DNA from 3 places in the Lysinibacillus sp. NPDC059133 genome. Region 2 is predicted to be linked to each of the others. Evidence: riboswitches for the same ligand, from Rfam matches in the RefSeq annotation. Region 2 holds a riboswitch; each other region holds the start of a gene.
What was found. A riboswitch is a leader RNA that binds a small molecule or an ion and turns the genes downstream of it on or off. The one in region 2 is predicted to bind S-adenosylmethionine.
Positions count from the first base shown of each region.

Region 1: another riboswitch for S-adenosylmethionine. It lies ahead of ACFXN8_RS04785 (methionine ABC transporter ATP-binding protein); the one in region 2 lies ahead of ACFXN8_RS13455 (MetQ/NlpA family ABC transporter substrate-binding protein).
Region 3: another riboswitch for S-adenosylmethionine. It lies ahead of ACFXN8_RS09585 (cyclase family protein); the one in region 2 lies ahead of ACFXN8_RS13455 (MetQ/NlpA family ABC transporter substrate-binding protein).

Region 1 covers NZ_JBHZDH010000006.1:2,114-8,678, forward strand. The annotation lists gene ACFXN8_RS04780 (methionine ABC transporter permease) at 1-211, opposite strand, end outside; gene ACFXN8_RS04785 (methionine ABC transporter ATP-binding protein) at 201-1,229, opposite strand; SAM riboswitch class I at 1,681-1,784, opposite strand; gene ACFXN8_RS04790 (thioredoxin family protein) at 1,849-2,151, opposite strand; gene ACFXN8_RS04795 (toprim domain-containing protein) at 2,168-2,509, opposite strand; gene gcvH (glycine cleavage system protein GcvH) at 2,707-3,087, opposite strand; gene ACFXN8_RS04805 (arsenate reductase family protein) at 3,168-3,524, opposite strand; gene ACFXN8_RS04810 (acyl-CoA dehydrogenase family protein) at 4,249-6,033, opposite strand; gene ACFXN8_RS04815 (acetyl-CoA C-acetyltransferase) at 6,154-6,565, opposite strand, start outside.
Region 2 covers NZ_JBHZDH010000022.1:39,294-45,858, forward strand. The annotation lists gene ACFXN8_RS13440 (alpha-hydroxy acid oxidase) at 1-375, opposite strand, end outside; gene ACFXN8_RS13445 (methionine ABC transporter permease) at 389-1,060, opposite strand; gene ACFXN8_RS13450 (methionine ABC transporter ATP-binding protein) at 1,053-2,078, opposite strand; gene ACFXN8_RS13455 (MetQ/NlpA family ABC transporter substrate-binding protein) at 2,183-3,016, opposite strand; SAM riboswitch class I at 3,105-3,210, opposite strand; gene ACFXN8_RS13460 (pyridoxal phosphate-dependent aminotransferase) at 3,449-4,618, opposite strand; gene ACFXN8_RS13465 (PhzF family phenazine biosynthesis protein) at 4,757-5,551, shown strand; gene ACFXN8_RS13470 (carbon-nitrogen family hydrolase) at 5,634-6,428, shown strand; gene ACFXN8_RS13475 (PucR family transcriptional regulator) at 6,516-6,565, opposite strand, start outside.
Region 3 covers NZ_JBHZDH010000013.1:64,248-70,812, forward strand. The annotation lists gene ACFXN8_RS09560 (erythromycin esterase family protein) at 1-1,047, opposite strand, end outside; gene ACFXN8_RS09565 (hypothetical protein) at 1,229-1,582, opposite strand; gene ACFXN8_RS09570 (DUF2225 domain-containing protein) at 1,606-2,301, opposite strand; gene ACFXN8_RS09575 (Cof-type HAD-IIB family hydrolase) at 2,742-3,515, shown strand; gene ACFXN8_RS09580 (DedA family protein) at 3,746-4,342, shown strand; gene ACFXN8_RS09585 (cyclase family protein) at 4,393-5,130, opposite strand; SAM riboswitch class I at 5,231-5,335, opposite strand; gene ACFXN8_RS09590 (YuzC family spore coat inner layer protein) at 5,482-5,892, opposite strand; gene ACFXN8_RS09595 (SMI1/KNR4 family protein) at 6,050-6,565, shown strand, end outside.

The DNA.
Region 1 (6,565 bases), on a different contig from region 2:
TCGAACGGAAAATGTTAACGATTGAACCTGTTAAAAAGTTCACCAGTTTATTGGCCCATAGCTGGTTTGGACTTGATAAAAATAATAAGATCCCAATTACTAATCCAAGTATAAATGTGATAACCGTAGAGATTGTTGTCATGTACAACGTTTCATACGTAGCGTCCCACATTTTTTCCCAGTCGACATTCGGAAAGAGACTAGTTAGCATTGGCAATCACCTCCGTTTGTACTTCGACTGTATGCAAGTAGCTAAGTGCAGCAGCAACATTCGCCTCTGTGCCATCAATTTGCACAATAAGTGTACCGTACGCGCCATTTTTCGTTTGTGAAATATTACCATGAACAATACTTACTTCTACATCAAACTGTTTCACAAGATGTGAAATGATCGGCTGCTCTGTTTTTTCTCCTACAAAGATTAGCTTAACAAGTTGTCCATCAGGGTAATTTACTTTAATTTGTGCCACAGTTTCCTGTGTTTCCTTCGTATCTGTAATTTGAGAAACGAATTTTTTTGTAATGGCCGCTTGTGGAGCTTGGAATACTTGTAACACTTCACCACGCTCTACAATTTCTCCAGCTTCCATAACCGCTACACGATGGCAAATTTTGCGAATAACGTGCATTTCATGTGTGATTAACACAATCGTTAAACCTAATCGTTCATTAATATCGACAAGTAAATCTAGAATAGCATCTGTTGTCTCCGGATCGAGTGCGGATGTTGCCTCATCACATAACAATACCTCTGGATTATTAGCAAGTGCACGAGCGATGCCTACACGTTGCTTTTGTCCACCTGATAATTGTGATGGATATGCGTTAGCGCGCCCTTCTAGGCCAACTAAAGTGATTAATTCTTTCACACGTGCTTCACGTTTTGCCTTTGGAACACCTGCGATTTCTAGTGGAAAAGCGATGTTTTCTTCAACAGTCCTAGACCAAAGCAAATTGAAATGTTGGAAAATCATACTAACCTTTTGTCTAGCATCTCTGAGCTTTTGCCCCTTTATGGATGAAAATTCTTGATTGTTAACCGTCACCGTACCAGATGTAGGCTTTTCTAAACCGTTTAACAAGCGAATCATTGTACTTTTACCAGCGCCACTATAGCCGATAATACCAAAAATTTCACCTTTATTAATAGAAAGGTTGACGTCTTTAACTGCTGTTAATTCGCCATTTGTGGTTTTGTATTTCTTCGTAATATTTTGAAGATTGATCATAGCGAATTCTCCTTTTCTCATATCAATTTTGCCTCGGCATAATTGTGTCCGGAATCGGCTTTGTGCTTAGGCCTGCAGATGTTTTTTGCGCGAAAGCGTAGCGGCAGCAGCACCGATGCAGGTCAGTTAGCCGTTATCGCATGGATGCGATGGTTTTAGGCTAACATCCTATATTGAACTCCTTTCCGATTCCGTGACATCCGCCGGAGGCTTTAGGCCAGCAGGATGTTGGTCACTCAGTCGTGTGTTGTTGCTGTCGCTTCGCTTTCGCACAGTTAAAACCGTGTTGCTGTCGCTTCGCTTTCGCACAGATAAATTGCCACAGGACGTGGTGTTCTTAGACTGAGTTCCTCTATTTCAGCAGGTTTTGGACACCCGCTGAAAGAAATTAAAAAACCCCTTCACTTATAGACAAGTAGAAGGGGTCACGTAACTTATACGCTAAACCGTTCTCTCATCTGTCAAAGATAAATCTTTGGGTGATTTGGCACCTTTTCACTAAGTGATGGTTGCCGGGCTTCATAGGGCACTTCCCTCCGCCGCTCTTTATAAGAGTTCGATATATTTATTGTTTTTTTAATATATTTGTTACTTTACCACGCGATTAATATTCAGTCAATTAATTTTTCAACAATTCGTATAAATATGGTACCGATTGAAAGGCATAAACCTTTTCTGTCACTTCTCCGCCTTCACAGACGAGCAAACATGGTACACTTTCGATTTTATGAGCATAAGCTATTTGCTCTATAAAATTAATATTCGCTTTACCGACCTGTAGCTGTGGCAGCAATTGCTCAACAACCGTCATCATTTTCGATGCAACTGTACACGTTCCACACATTGGCGTATATAAATAAAAGGCAGCCTTTTCACCGGACTGCACAGTCGCGTCCCACTGCTCTTTTGACCATTCTTCCATCTTTTTTCACGCAACCTTACAAAATATATTCATTATGGATTGAGAAATGTGCACGAAGCAAAATCGCCGCTAACACCTTCCTCGGAGTTGTCTCAACTTCCTTATATGTTGGCATTGTACGTAAATGCTCAGCCTCTGGATAATGTCTGTCCATTAATGCTCGTAGCTTATCACCCGATGTATCTGCATCAAAAAATGTATAAAGCTCACAGCCCTCATATGGATCGAGTAATTCTTCTAATTGATGCACACCAATTGTACCATTCGTACAAAGTATTTTAACATTTTCATTTAAAATAGGTTCAATTTGAAGCTTATCCGAACGGCCTTCGACAATTAAGCATTTCCCCTCGAACATCACGCCACCCCCGTTTAGACATATCCCTTATCATTCATTATATCAATAAATCTTGTCGTTGATACTGTTAGACACCTATTGATAAGGGATATACTTGCATTCATCCTCATTAACTGTAATGGGGATGAATGCAGATAATAAAAAACGTCGGTAGATTCCGACGTTTTTCTATTACAGGCTTGTCTTATAAGCTTGTCTTATTCTGCAATCATTTCATCGTATTGCTCAGCTGTCATAAGCTTTTCAATTTCTGATGCATCAGCAGGCTCTACAACGACCATCCATGCTTTTTCATATGGTGATTCATTAACGAATTCTGGGCTATCTTCTAAATCTGCATTTACTTCAACTACTGTACCTGAGATTGGTGCGTATAATTCAGAAACTGTTTTTACAGATTCTACGCTACCGAATGGATCATCAGTTTTGATTTCGTCGCCAACTTGTGGAAGCTCAACGAAAACGATATCTCCAAGTTCAGATTGTGCGAAATGAGAAATACCGATACGTACTTTTCCATCTTCTACTTTAACCCATTCGTGCTCTTCAGAGTAACGTAAGTCTTTAGGTGTATTCATGCAAAAACCCCTCCATAAATATGTAATATATTCAATTTCAGTGTGCCATACTTCTTCCATAAAAACAAGATTAAAAGAGGTTATTTCCAAGCTTGCTCAAAATCTGATTCTTTAAACCCTAAAGTAACTTTTTTTCCATCGGTTACAATCGGACGTTTAATCAACATACCATCTGATGCAAGCAGTTCAAGTTGCTCCTCTTCAGTCATTTCAGCAAGTTTATCCTTCAAGCCAAGCTCGCGATATTTCATACCAGAAGTATTGAAAAATTTCTTTAACGGTTGTCCACTTGCATGCCATAAGTTTGATAATTCGTCCTTTGTAGGCGGTTGTTCGACAATGTGTACCTCTTCGTATGAAATTCCATTGTCATTTAGCCATTTTTGAGCTTTTTTACAAGTAGTACATTTCGGATAATGAATAAATTGAATCGTCATTTATAGGCTCCTCTACTATCAGTTTAGGACACTACATTTTCAGTGTCTCACTCATTTTCTGTAGTATACCATCATAACCGTTACGAACCAAAATGAAACTCTTCAAGCCAAAGCGTGGGGTTGATTTCCGTTCCGACTGGGCGCTTTCCTGGGGGCGTCCGATGAGCCGCTTCACTCGCGTTGCTCGCTCCAGGGTCTCATCTGTGACGCTGATCCCCAAGGAGTCGCCCAGCCTCCACTCCAATCAACCAATTCATACAGCTTGTATTCTCTTACATGTTTCTCTGATTTTGAGTAATAAAATCAAACTTTAGCAACCAGTTTTTTTGGTGCGAAAGCAAAGCGTCAGCCGCAACAGATGTACAATTGCCGTCGCTATTCTGATTGATTATGATGAGTAGCCATAGCGTTCTCCTTTGACATACATAAAATTTATTAAAGTTCTACGATATTGTTGATTGGAGTGGAAGGCTACTCGATTCCCGTGGGAAAGCGAGACAGTCGAGACCCTGAGGCCAACACGATGTTGGTCACGAAGGCGTTGTCACAGGACGTGACGCACTTAGCCTTCGTTCCTTTAGCGAAGGAAGCGGCTCGACGCTCGCCCACAGGAAAGCGAGTAGCCTGGAACGGAAATCACCCCTCATTTTGCAAGAGCTATACTTTTATTTCCAACAAAAAAACCTAGCTATCACATCTCGGATAGCTAGGTAAATTTGCTATATTAAACTATATATTTTTCTGCTTCAATTAATTTAACAGAAGCTTCACGTTTCTTCGCGATTAAGTTGTATGGATTGTTGCGAGTTAATTTACGTAGCGCAGACAATGTCATACGTGCAGCGTCTCCGTCTGCTGAAGCAAGAATCGTATCTTTTGCTTCTTTTTCAATTTCTGCAAATGCTTCTTGGCAGAAGATTTGAGTGTACAGTAATTTTTGATGAGCTTTTTCAGCACCGTCACGAGCAATCGCTTTTTCAGTACGCAACACAGTAGATTCCATAGCAAATAGTTGGTTTGCGATATTCGCAATCTTCACTAATACTTCTTGCTCTTGATCAAGCTTCGCACCGTAGCGTTGTGCTGCTAAACCTGCTGCCAATACAGCAATCTTCTTCGCATTTTTCACAAGATATTTTTCCTGTGCTAACGGCTCTGTGCCTACTTCCTCAGGCATTAGCATAAGAAGTTCTTGCTGTAAATTTTGAGCGACTTTTAGTAATGGCAATTCGCCTTTTATTGCCTTTTTCATAAATGTACCTGGTACAATCATGCGGTTAATTTCATTTGTACCTTCAAAAATACGATTAATACGAGAATCACGGTAAATACGTTCTACTTCGTATTCAGCCATAAAGCCGTAACCACCATGTAATTGAAGCGCTTCATCTGCAATATAATCTAAAGTCTCAGAACCAAATACTTTCGCAATAGAACATTCAATAGCATACTCAGCAATTGCACCAGCAATCACTTTTCCTTGCTTTTGCTCTTCTGGGCTTAGCTGACTTAAGCGGTCCTCAAATAAACCTACTGTACGATAATTTAATGACTCAGACGCATATAATTGTGAAGCCATTGTCGATAATTTTTCTTTTGTTAGATTAAAATCAGACAGCTTCGTTTTAAATTGCTGACGTTGGTTTGTATATTGAACGGCAAGCTCTAATGCACGCTTCGAGCCACCAATTGTTCCAACACCTAATTTATAGCGACCGATATTTAAAATATTAAAGGCAATAACGTGTCCGCGACCTACTTCACCTAATAGGTTTTCTACAGGTACTTCTGCATCTTCAAGGATTAATGTACGTGTCGATGAAGATTTGATCCCCATTTTTTTCTCTTCTGCGCCAACTGAAACGCCATTGAAGGCACGTTCTACGATAAATGCCGTGAATTTATCGCCATCGATTTTAGCATAGACAACAAATACATCTGCAAAGCCTGCATTTGTAATCCATTGCTTTTCACCATTTAAAATATAATGTGTCCCTGCATCATTTAATTTTGCAGTTGTTTTTGCACCTAATGCATCAGAACCTGACCCTGGCTCAGTTAATGCGTAAGCAGCAATTAATTCACCTGACGCAAGCTTTGGTAAATACTTTTGCTTTTGCTCTTCATTTCCGAAAAGTACGATTGGTAAAGAACCAATACCTACGTGTGCACCATGCGTAATAGAGAAGCCACCAGCAACTGACATTTTTTCTGCGATTAAAGCAGAAGAAACTTTGTCTAATCCTAGACCCTCATATTCTTCAGGTACATCTGCGCTTAGTAAGCCGAGTTCACCTGCACTTTTAAGTAGACGAACCGAATGCTCAAATTCATGGTGTTCTAAATTTTCAACGACCGGTAACACTTCATTTGCTACATACTCTTCAGTAGTTTTAGCAATCATTTTATGCTCATCTGTGAAATCTTCTGGTGTAAATACACGATCTAATTCCACATCTTCAATAATAAATCCGCCGCCTTTGATGAAATCCGTTGTTTTTTCTGTCATTCTAAATTCCTCCCTATATATCTATTGTTAGTAGCTTTTATCCCCAATGTATAGAAAAGCTTGAAGCACTGTGTTCGGAGGCAACCGGAAACGCTGCACTCCAAGCTGATCTAGCAAAAATTATAGAATTTCAAATACTCCTGCAGCACCCATTCCGCCGCCAATACACATTGTCACGACGCCATATTTCTTACCTTGACGCTTCAATTCATGAATAAGCTTTAATGTTAAAATGGCTCCAGTTGCACCAAGTGGGTGACCTACGGCAATTGCTCCACCATTGACATTTACTTTATTTTGGTCGATGCCTAAATGACGTACGACCTGTAAGGATTGTGACGCAAATGCTTCGTTAATTTCCCATAAATCAATGTCATCAATTGCTAATCCCGCAATTTCAAGTGCTTTAGGTACTGCCACGATTGGTCCAATACCCATCACCTCAGGAGGTACACCACCAACTGCAAAGCCTAAAAACTTCGCCATTGGTGTAAGCCCTTGCTTTTCTGCTTCCTCACGATCCATTACTAGT
Region 2 (6,565 bases):
TGTACTTTGAATATAAGGAATTTTTAACTGATCAGCTGCACGTGCAACGGCAAGCTCTCCTTCGTCATGTGCCATTTTGTTCATGCCAACAGGAGCAAATAAGAATGGCGTTGGATGTACTTTTCCGAACAGCTCAATCGATGTATCAATACTTGAAACATCCTGTAAAAAGCGTGGAATAATAGAGTATTTTTCAAAGGCTGCGCGGTTATTTCGTAATGTTTGCTCACCCCCAGCACCTGAACGGATATAGCCAAACGGACCAGCTTCCATTTTTTCTGCAACTGCCTTTTCTAAATCTGCAAAGCAAATAGGGAAGGGGGCCTGTGCATTTATATTTTTTAACAGTAGATCGCTAGGTGTTGTCTTTGTCATCGTAATCCTCCTACTAATCTTTCTTTAGTTTCACAGCAAAGCGGTTACCTATTGATTGAATAATCTGAACAAGGATGATTAAGATAAACACTGTCGCATACATCACATCGACCTCATAGCGTAAATGACCGTAACGGTATGCGAGATCACCTAAACCCCCAGCACCAACCATTCCTGCCATTGCTGTTGCTCCTATCAGACCGATTGTGGCAATTGTTAAGCCTAAAATAATGGATGGGCGAGCCTCACGTAGTAAGACATTCCAAATGATGTGACGACGTTTAATACCCATTGCTGTATAAGCTTCCACAACACCTGGATCAACTTCCAAAAGTGCCGTTTCCATAAGTCGCGCAATGTAAGGTGCTGTATAAACAACAAGCGGCACAATAACACCTTTTACACCAATAGTTGTGCCAACGATTATCTTTGTGAACGGTAAAATGAAGAATAGTAAAATAATGAACGGTACCGAGCGAATAATATTAATAAATAAATTGAAAAATTGATAGAGAAATTTATTTTCAAACGATTGTCCCGGACGAGTTAAAACGATTAAAAGCCCTAAAGGGATCCCGATTAAAATAGAAAAGAATAATGAAATCCCGACCATTTGGAACGTTTCGATAATGGATTTCCCGATAACATCTGACCAATCTGCAAAGAAGCTTTGAATGCTATTCATATAATTCGCCTCCTAATTCCTCAACGCTTACCCCATTTTCTGTAAAATATTTAAGTGCTTTTTCTACGATATATGCCTCACCGTGTAGATGCACGACAATATTACCGACAATGCCGTTTTTTAATTCAATGATATTGGCTGTTAAAATATTTGGTTGTACATCATAAACTTTGCTCACTTCTGCAAGTAAAGGTTTCCCGGTACTTTCGCCAAGGAATGTTAAACGAATAACACTTCCCGAAACATTTAATTGCTCGATAAGGGAAGGAGATAAATTACGTTGAGAAATGGTATTTAAAAATTTTCGTGTCGTTGGATGCTGAGGCTTCGAAAATAGCTCTATAGCAGAGCCATATTCCACAACTGTCCCTGATTCAAGAACGGATACATCATCGCAAATTTTTTGAATAACATTCATTTCATGTGTAATGAGTAAAATAGTGATGCCCAGCTCACGATTAATTTTCAAGAGAAGCTCAAGAATAGCGTCAGTTGTTTCAGGATCGAGAGCACTTGTCGCTTCATCACTGAGCAAAATCTCAGGCTCTTGGGCAAGAGCACGTGCAATAGCGACACGTTGCTTTTGCCCCCCAGAAAGCTGACTAGGGTAGCTATCTAATTTCTCTGTTAGGCCAACAATTTCTGCATATTTTGCAACGCGGTTTTTCACTTCAGAGTCGTTATAGCCTAGAAGTTTTAATGGTACCGCGATATTGTTGTAAACAGTCGCTGTTTTCAAGAGATTAAAATGCTGGAAGATCATCCCGATTTTTTGACGTGTTTTGCGAAGGTCGTTTAGAGAAAGGGAAGTAATATCTACATTGTCGATCAATACTTTTCCTGTTGTTGGACGCTCTAATAAGTTGACACAGCGTATAAGGGTACTTTTTCCTGCACCACTGTAGCCAATAACTCCATGAATTTCACCTTTTTTAACATGCAAGTTAATACCATCTACTGCTTTGACGATATCTTTTTTAGTTTTAAATTCTTTTGTTATATTTTCTAATTGAATCATACTGTGATATCTCCTTTCTAAGCCCTTCTATAAAGCAAGAATCTGCTAGTTTTCCGTAGGAGTCTCGCAGATTCTCGATTGTATGAAAGGTCCTTAATCGTCAATTACCAGCCCGGAATAACAGAACCTTTGAATTCTTCTTCAATAAATTTGCGTACTTCATCAGATTGATAAGCTTCAACGAACTTTTTGATTGTTGGGTCGTCTTCGTTTTCAGCACGGACTGCAATGTAATTCACATAAGGAGAGTCAGTAGACTCTAAAAGGATTGAATCTTTTTTAGGATTAATGCCAGCATCAAGAGCGAAGTTCGTATTAATAGCTGCTACATCTACTTCACTAAGCTGCTTCGGAATTTGTGCAGCTTCTAATTCAATGAATTTAAAATTCCTTTTGTTTTCTTCGACATCGCGAATAGATGCTGTTAAGTCTGCACCTTCTTTTAATTTAATGATGCCTGCCTCTTGAAGGACAAATAGAGCACGAGCCCCGTTCGTTGGATCATTTGGTAACCCGAATGTTGCACCATCAGGAACCTCATCGAATGATTTATATTTCTCAGAGTATATGCCCATAGGATTTAAAATTGTTTTTCCTACTGGCACTAAATCTGTTTTGTGATCTTTGTTAAATGCATCGAGGAATGGCTTGTGTTGATAACTATTTACATCAAGATCACCCTCGGCTAACGATGTATTTGGTAAAACATAATCAGAGAAAGTTTTTAGTTCAACCTCTAAGCCATTTTCTTTGGCAACTTTTGCAACAACCTCTGCAATTTGTTCGTGTGGACCAGAAGTCACACCCACTACAATTTTATTTTCATTAATAGCCTTATCTTGACTATCTTTACTGTCTTCTTTAGTACCGCAGCCTACTAATGCTGCTACTAATGTGAGACTCGCTAAACCTAATAAAAATTTGTTTTTCTTTTTCATGAAACATACCTCCAAAGTTGTTTTATCGGTAGTTAAAAATAAAAAAAACTCTCTTATAAACTAAGAGAGGCTCATGAAAAAACGTCCTCTCTTATCTATCAAACGATGATCGTTTGCAGGATTTAGCACCTTCCTTAAAAAAAGGAGGTTGCCGAGCTTCATAGGGCCAGTCCCTCAGCTACTCTTGATAAGAGATTTATAATATTTTTTTGTAAATCCGATAGAACTAATATAAATTATAGAATATAGTAAGTCAATCGAATTTTTAAAATTTTTTATTTTATTATAATATTTAGTTGAAAAAGAATCCGCTAGAAGTAGGGTTGGAGCAACAAAAAAAGATAGTGAAATAAAAAACTGTTCCCATAGCAAGTTTGTGCTAATGGAACAGTTTTTCGGGTAGAGTCTACTCAAGTAGGGGGATTGAAATGTTTATGAGCTAAATAAGTTTAATTTTTCAATTCTGCTAATCGCTTCACGTAAGCGGTCTTCGCTAACAAGTAAACCAACCCGTACATAGCCTTCACCATATTGACCGAAGCCATTGCCTGCAGCTACTGCGATATCAGCCTTGTCGAGCAATAAATCGGCAAATTGTTCACTCGTAAAACCTAATGGAACAGGGAGCCATGCAAAGAAAGAGCCTCTTGGTGCCGCTACTTGCCAACCAATTCGCTGAGCTTCTTCGATCAGGACATTTCGTCGACGCTCATAAGTTGCTCTTAACTTGTCAGTGCAACTCTGTGAAGCGGTAAGTGCAACTGCCGCCGCTTGTTGCACTGCGGGGAATTGACTACAAAATAGATGATCTTGAATAAGGTTAATGGCTGCAACAATATCGGGGTTACCAACTGCAAAACCAATGCGCCAGCCTGCCATATTATACGTTTTGGATAATGTATACATTTCGATACCGACATCTTTTGCACCGTCAGCTTGGAGGAAGCTGATAGGTTTATTGCCGTCAAATCCAATCGCTCCGTAGGCAAAATCATGTGCTACGATAATGTTGTGCTCTTTTGCAAAGCGTACTGTGTCCTCGAAAAATTCAAGTGTTGCAGTACCGCCAGTTGGATTATTCGGGTAATTCAAGTAAAGCAGCTTTGCCTTTTCTTTTACTGCATCGGATAAAGCATTATAATCGGGCAGGAAATGATTTTCTGCAAAAAGAGGCATGACTTCAAAATTAACATCGCCTAATACGACACCTGATAAGTAATCTGGATATCCAGGATCGGGTAATAGCATAGTATCCCCGGGGTTTAAAACGGCTAACGGTAACTCAACAAGACCAATTTTCGTACCACCGAGAATAGCTACTTCTGTGTCAGGATCAATGTCAACATTGTATTCACGTTTGTAGAAGTTTGCTGCTGCTTGGCGTAATTCTGCTATGCCACGAAATGGAGAGTATTTATGATTTTGAGGATTTTCTGCTGCCTCCTGTAATGCTTTAATAATGTGTGAAGGAGTGGGTTGGTCAGGATTACCTTGACCAAGATTAATAACATCACGCCCTTCAGCTAGAGCAGTGTTTACTTTTTGCACAAGTGCTGCAAAAAATTGAGTTGGAAGTTGCTGTAGTTTTTTTGAGAATTCCATCCATGTTCACCTTTTTCAGAATATAATAATTATTAAAGATATGAAGCAAATAGTATTACTTTTTTTACTAAATGTCTAGAGTCTTTTCAGTTAACTAAAAACTAAAAGAGACCCGATTATATTTATGAGGTGAAAAAATTGAACAAAGTCTCATATTTTATCGTCAATGCTTTTACTACAGAACTTTACAAGGGAAATCCCGCAGCAGTCTGTTTACTTGATTCAACAATACCTGAGTCGACCATGCAGAAAATTGCTCAGGAGATTCCCGTACCAACAACAGCTTTTGTCCAAAAGAAGGAGCATGATTTTTTTCTTAGATGGTTTACACCAGCAAAGGAAATACCGATTTGTGGACATGGAACAATCGCTAGCGCTTTTTTACTTTGGAAACAAGGAATTGTACCCGTCAATTCTTCGATTACATTCCAGACTGTAAGCGGCCCTTTGCAAGCAATTTGGTTGAATGAACTAGTTGAAATAACAATTCAAAAGTATCGGTTAGAAAAGATTGAATGTCCTTTGGAGCTTGAAGAATGGCTTGGTGTGAAACCAACATATGTCGGGAAAACAGAATTGGATTATATAGTGGAGCTAAGTCACGAAGAGTATATTGCAGATTTCAAAGCTGATTTTCATGCGATGAAACAGTTCCCGGTACGTGGTGTTTGTATTACAAGCCGTTCTAAAGATGAGGGGATTGATATTGTCTCAAGATTCTTTTCTCCAGCACAGGGTATTGATGAAGACCATGTAAATGGTTCCACTCATGGTGCGTTAGGACCTTACTGGTGTGAAAAGTTATCAAAAGAAAGCATTGTGAGCAAACAGCTTTCAAAACGTGGTGGGCTATTGTACGTTACACCGAAAATAAAAGATGTGGCTATTGCGGGTTCGGCAGTTCAAGTATTAAGTGGTGAAATATTAATCTAAATATTTGAGCTTAAACCATGGAAGTAAGGTTGATTTATTGTAGTATAAATACAGAACAGTACTGTCTAGAGGAGGAATAGTAATGAAGATTGGTTGTATTCAATTAAACGTAGGCTTTGGCAAAGTAGAAGAAAATTTTGCTCGCGCTGAGGACAAGATTCGTGAAGCGGCAAAACAAGGTGCAGAAATTATTGTACTACCGGAAATGTGGAATTCAGGCTATGCACTTGAAAAATTACCAGAGCTTGCAGATGTGGATGGAGAACGTTCGAAAGCATTTTTATCAGATTTAGCGAAAGAGCTTGGCGTACATATTGTTGGTGGCTCTGTTTCAACGAAGAAGGGCGATAAATTTTACAACACGATGTATACGTTTGATAACAATGGTGAGTTAGTAGGTGAATATAACAAGGCACATCTTTTCCGTTTGATGGACGAGCATTTATATTTAGAAGCAGGCGATGAAATGAATCGCTTTGCCCTAGGTGATATCGAGGCTGCAGGCGTGATTTGCTATGATATTCGCTTCCCAGAATGGCTACGTGCTCACGCCTTAGAGGGAGCAAAGGTATTGTTCGTACCGGCGCAATGGCCGACACCACGTATCGACCATTGGAAAACATTGTTGCAAGCACGTGCCATTGAAAATCAATGCTTTGTGATCGCTGTTAATCGTATTTCTAGAAAGGTAGAAAACTTCAATGGTCAATCAATGATTATTCAACCATGGGGTGAAGTGCTTTGGGTTGGCGCAGAGGATGAAGAAGTCGCTGTCATTGACGTGGACTTCTCGATTGTCGATGAAGTACGAGGTAGAATTCCAGTTTATGACGACCGCAGACCAGGATTATATAGCGGAGTAGTTACCGAAAATTAAAATCTGATAGCACGCTCAAGGAACAAAGCAACCTTGAGCGTGCTAACCAATCAACACCACCGATAAACCCCGCAAAAGCAAAGTATTTTAGTTTTTATCCTCAATTAAAGAATTAGCAAGCAACATAAATTCAAGCG
Region 3 (6,565 bases), on a different contig from region 2:
AATATGGTCATTATGCGCCCAGACGATAAATTTTTCAGTTGGATAAATCTCCTCTGCTAACCAAAGTAGGTTTTCCATCATTGATTGGTCACGCCATTCCATTGTTTTTAAAAAAGAATCATATTTATTTTGCTCAAGCTCAATATTTGCTTGAATTGATAGTTCTACATATTCGTCCGCTAAACGGATACGGTCAGCTAAAGTACGTTCCATAAGCTTTACAATATGAGGCTCGCTCGGATAAGCCGCTTTTAATTCTTTTTCTTTTAACTGTACTTGTGATTTTACTTGTTTATACACTTCGATAATGCTTGGTTTCGCCTTTTGGTAGCCTTTTAGATCCGTACCGAAGCTCCAGTCTACAAGTTGCTCTTCTACTTCACTGAACTGTTTAGCAAGTTGACTATTTTGCAGCCACTCACCATTCATGAACGCACCTTGCTGTTGAATATCAAAGCCTGCTAATTTTAAAGGTTTATCGGTATTCTGTGTTTTTTTAGCATACTCAAATAACGGCAGTGTTTCTTTTGACCACCATACACCAAAAATAGCATCCTTCATCGTTTGTTTCGCCGTTTGTTTATCAATTTGTCCTTGCGCATTCATGGCATTCCCCATACCGCTTTCAAAGGCTAGGACATTGTAGCCCATTTCTTGGTGTAAAAACTGAATTAAACGTGTTTTCGCTAGGCTAAATTCTGCTGCGCCATGTGAACTTTCCCCTAAAAAAACGATGCGCTTATCATGCAATAAAGGCTTTAGCATCTCTAAATCTTCAAATTTAGTAGATGGAATGTTTTGTTGACTAATTGCTTCAGGTTGAATGGATGTTAAGCTGTAAGCGTGGTCGTTTGTCCACTTTTTCCAATCTTGAAGAGTTTCATTGGATGTGCGAGCTTGCTTCACTTCTAATTTGTTATCTAAAGCTACTCGTTCTTCTGCCGCCGGAACTGCAGCGGATGCATTTGAAACTCCGTTGAACGCTACAAAACTTGTTAGTGCAATACTTAATGATAATAAAACCTTACGTTTCTTACCTTTTATCACTTTCTATCAGTCCTTCGCTATATGTTAAGACTAATTATAGGTGGTGAAGTTTAAAGTAAAAGGGGACTTTGTTTAAATTTTGTTTAAATTTGGTCAAATGTCATTATTTTGGATTATTCGAGCGAGGGCAGGTAAAAAAACATCTCCAAAGCGTAAGTACACTGTAGAGATGTTAATTGTTTTATTTATAGTGATACGTGCTAGCTCTTGGATTATTCCGTTGTATTTGATTGAACCATGCACGATCCTTTTCCTCTTGTTTTAATGTATTAACGATGGTTGATGAGCAATTGATACAGATTTTTGCCTGAGTAACTTGTCCGCAGCGTTCACAAGGTGCGCCTAAATTAGGAAAAATTGATTTTTTTAATTTTCCTGCTTTTACCCATTTGTAGAGTAGCTCAGATGAAACCCCAGTTAATGTAACTACCTCATCATTCGTTAAATAGCGATTATTTTTTCTCAGTAAAAAATGATGTAGTTCTGAAAAAATATCTTCTTCTCTCACATCAATCCTTTTATTAAATAGCTGCATGTTGATTATTCTCCTCGTTTACTTCAATTGATGACTTCTCCTATATTTTCATTTACATTGTTAGGCTGCTCATCATATTTATAATTTTCCCAGCGATTTCGTGCTAGTTTTCGATATTTATTGGAAACATTTCGATCTGCTATTAGTCGAGAGAATCCTTTTTTCGCTTCAGCAATATCTCCGAGTCGAAGGCTTAATTCTGCATGTAAAAATTGAATTCTCTCTCCGCCCTCTTGATTGGATGCAAAAGATTTGCTGTAAAAGTCCCTTGCAGCAAAGAGGTAGCGCAATTCTGATTCATGATCATTTTTTAAACGATATAGCCAGGCTATTTTTAGTGCGAAATTGGCCATAAGAAGTGACTCTTCCATTGACGCTCTCGATACAAGATAAGCTAATTTAAGGCTTACAATGGCATCATCGATTGTACGTTCCTTGCACATATCCATTGGTTTTTGAAGCTCTTTTATGTATAGCTCATCAATAAGAAGCATGAAAGGTCCATATGTTCTTGTCATAGATTTATGGTAAGCATAGCCACAATGTGGGCAAACGGCAACTTCATACAATAATGGGTTTAAACCTTCATAGACTGGCATGAAGTCTGTTTGTTCTTCGATAATTTTATATCGATTAGGACGTACTTTATATGTAGTAAAATGCTTTTTGCAAAACTTGCAATCTACGCTACTTTCATAGTAGTAAATGTTAAATGCCATAAGAATCAACTCCTTTACATTATTTCTTTTGTTCTATTTATATGATGGATAGAATCGTTCAATGTATTTAATTAGTTACCTTTTATATTAACAATTCTATGTTCTTTGGTATACTCCTTTAGAATTATTAAAATAAAAATGTTCATTACTTTCTTAGTTATTTGAAATTTTGATATGTACCCGTAATAGTATTTATCGGTGCAGTTATAGCAAGTTATACATTTATTTTAGTTTGTCAAATTACGTACAAATGTTAAATTAAATAGCTACTTATTATTTTATTATAAAATTGTTTGTATAGGTTATAATACCTATTTGTAATTTTGGTGTAAAGATGTTTCTTAATGTAAAATTACAAGTGTGTTGATTGGAAAAATATAGGATTATTATTGGTCGATAAGGAAGAGTCAAAAATTATGTAAAACGATAAGGAGCGGACGATGGATTATAAAATTGTATTCTTTGACGTAGATGGAACGCTTATTAATTATGAAGATGGTCGTATTGAAGAAAGTACAAGGAACGCTATTCAACAGTTGAAAAATAAAGGAATTCATATTGTTGCTGCTACAGGAAGACCTTTATCAATGTGCCAGGATTTAAGAAGTGTTGGAATAGAAACGTTTATTACAGCTAATGGTGCATATGTTAAGCATCAAGATCAAGTCATACATAAAATGCCTATTGCAAAGGAAATTGTCCAGGTAGTTAAAGCTTTTGCTGATGAAAATAAACAAAGTCTATCATTTTTTACAGAACAATTATCAATGAATTACGTCCAAGAGGAAGAGACATTAAAAGCTATGCAAGAAACATTATCTTTGCAAGAGTTTCCCATTATCAATGAAGATATTGTAACGCAAGAGGTGTATTTAATGTGTTTATATGGTGATGAGGATATTGAGAAAAAGTATACCTCAACATTTCCTCATTTATTATTTAAAAGGTGGCATCCGTACATTACAAATGTTTTGCAACATGATGTTTCTAAATCTATTGCTGTCCAAGCTGTACTAGATTATTTCGACTTGAGTCCTGAAGAAGCACTTGCTTTTGGCGATGGAGATAATGATATCGATATGCTGGAGCAGGTCGGCTTTGGTATTGCAATGGGTGACGGTAGTGAAGCATTAAAAAATGTCGCTGATTTTATAACAAAGAAATCAACTGAAAATGGTATTGATTATGCTCTTCGTGAGCTACAAATAATTTAATAGAGTAGTAGCCGAGAAATGAGATTTATAGCATGAATCGACCACTATACAACATTGGAGAAAGTTTTTAAAAAGAAATAATTTTTCCATCTGTATAATCTACAAGGCAGTGATAATAAATCCTTGAGAAAATTGTATTAAAGTCATAATACTCATAATATTGTTTGCTTTGAGTTATTATAAAGCTATCTGTAAAAAGAAATTCATTATGCTTTAGGTGGGAAGGATTTATGGCGCATCACGTGCAATCTCTAATAGAACATTACGGATATTTTGGCATCATTCTTATCCTAGTTGGCGGGATTGTTGGGCTGCCACTTCCCGATGAGATATTTTTAACATATGTAGGATATAGCGTATATAAAGAAACTCTCGCACATATTCCGGCTTTAATCAGCGCTATAGTAGGTGCGGCAGGGGGAATTACTCTGAGCTACTATATAGGCTATAGATTTGGGCTACCGTTATTGCAAAAATACGGTCCGAAAATCCATATTACTGAACAGAAAATTGACTTTACTAGAAAATTATTTGCAAAAATAGGGCCGGGATTATTATTAATAGGATATTTTATTCCTGGTGTGCGTCATCTTACAGCATATATTGCGGCTATTAATAATTATCCTTATAAAAAATTTGCTTTCTTTGCCTATACGGGAGCAGTTATATGGACATTTACTTTTATTACCTTAGGAAAGGTACTTGGGGAGAACTGGCGTTATGTTGGGGTATATTTATCCCGCTACAGTATTTATCTTATAGTATTGTTCCTAATACTAATGTTAATCGTTTATTTTATTTTCAAAAAAAGGAATTCGCCAAAGTAAAAAAGGTCTGATTCAATACCTACTCAGGATGAACCAGACCTTTTTATCTTTTAAGGTAATATTGCGAATGAACGCACAGGGAATCCAGAGGCTTTCTCAGGCTTTGGTACAATATTGAAAATAGCAGCACCTTTTGGAGGGAGCTTATCCAAATTTGTCATAAGCTCAATTTGGTAAGTATCTTGCTCAAGCACAAAATATTCGCCATCTAGCTTACCATTTTTACGAAAATCTGTTGCTGAATCCGTATCAAAGGTTTCGTGGCCAATAGCACTTACTTTTCGTTCGTTGAATAAAAATTGTAACGCTTCTAATCCCCAGCCAGGAATATGATTATGACCATCCGCATCCTTGTTACTGAAAGCCTCTTTATCTGGCCAACGTTTACTCCAATCCGTACGCAGCGCAACGAAGGTACCTGCTTCGATTTCTTCATATTCAGCTTCAAAGTCAAGAATATCTTGAACACTTAACGTGTAATCGTTATTAATTTCAGCTTCCTTCGATTTATCAATAACGATTAGTGGTAGCACTAGTTCTTTTAGCTCCAATTCCTCTAAATAGCGCGTATCTCGCACAAAATGGATAGGTGGATCGATATGTGTTCCATATTGCCCAGAGAAAGTGAATTGCTGCGCAAAGAAGCCATCATCATGGGAAAATAATGTTTCAAATTTTGCATCATCAAACATAAAGAAGTGGGGCGAATTAGGACCAAATGTATGTGTTAAATCCACCCATTCTTTCGATTTCAATAGTTGAATTGCTTGTAAAAGTTCGTTTGCCATAATATCTTCCTGCTTTCTTTTAATTATTTTTGGATGCAACAATAAAAAAGAGCCCTCCTTGTAGAAAGAGGACTCTTGTGCAAAGCAACTAAAGTAAGTCTTCTCATCTTCAAGGCTAAATTTCGCCAATTGGAATTAGCACCATACCTATAGGCTGGTTGCTGAGACTTCATAGGGCCAATCCCTCCGTCTCTCTTGATAAGAAAATGCGATATAAGAATTTTCAGAAATAATGTTTACAAACACTTTAGCATATTTATTTATAGTTTACAAGTTCAATAGGGATACAAGGTTAAAATTCATAAAGATGTTAAAGGAAAAAAAGAGGGCCCTCTTCAAAGGGCCAACTCTTCACCAATTCAAAATTAATGTAAGCTTACAACAGCTACTATCAGTAAATATTATACGAATTCCATCTGGTGTATAGGTAGTTTCGAATTTTATAGTAATGCCTGTTGACGCAATTAATTTTTCAACTTCCGTTTTATTTGATTGTTGTGCTGCATTCATAAGATCATGCGCAAATTGCTCTGATTCATCAATTTTATCCGTAAGTAATTGTGCTTGCTGCATAATAACCTTGGTCCGTTTCGCGGAAGTCTTCAATTTCTTTGTATTGACGATTGGAAATGGACTTCTATTCGTTGGGGTTGTCGGCATTGCTAGATGGCTAGAAGGGTGTTGAATTGTTGGTTGATTCGCCATTACCCATGCCGGATAATAATTAGGATAGACAAAATACGAATAAGGATTGTAATACAACTAAATTCCTCCTATCCTATAGCTGATACATTATCTTATGTACAACAAAGACTTTCGGTGTTAATGGCTAATGCTTTGAAAAGCCTGAGCGAAAAGGGGCTCAGTTCAATGGCTTAAATCTTGACCAATTTATTCTTCTTCAAAAGGAGTTATTAAGATGGATATTCGTGCATACATAAAAAATGGTTTTGAAGTTTACTATGAACGTTATAATCAGGTGTCTGAAGCAGGATTTTGTAGGTGGATGTGCCCTGACGTACCTGAAGAAATGAAAGTAGTTGATATCGATGCAGAGTGGTCTATGTGGAGAATGATTCCTTCTACTGTAACAGAGGAAGATATTCAAACGTTAGAAAAAGAGTTCGGACTTAATTTTCCCGAATGGTATAAAGCTTTTATTTCAACGTATCATCATTATTTTGGTGTAATACCTGACCAAAGTATTGAAGAACCTTTAAATAACGTAAGGGATATGTTTAATCCATCATTATGCACTTTAGGATATCTTCCATTTACATGGGATACAGAGTATGGAAAAATAATTTGTATTGATTTAAATAATAATGCTGATGAAGAAAATTGTGCAATATATGAAATTGAACATGAAATTTTATTTGATGATGATGCCGATATTCAATCGTCATTAGACTATCTGTATCCAAATTTCAAGGCA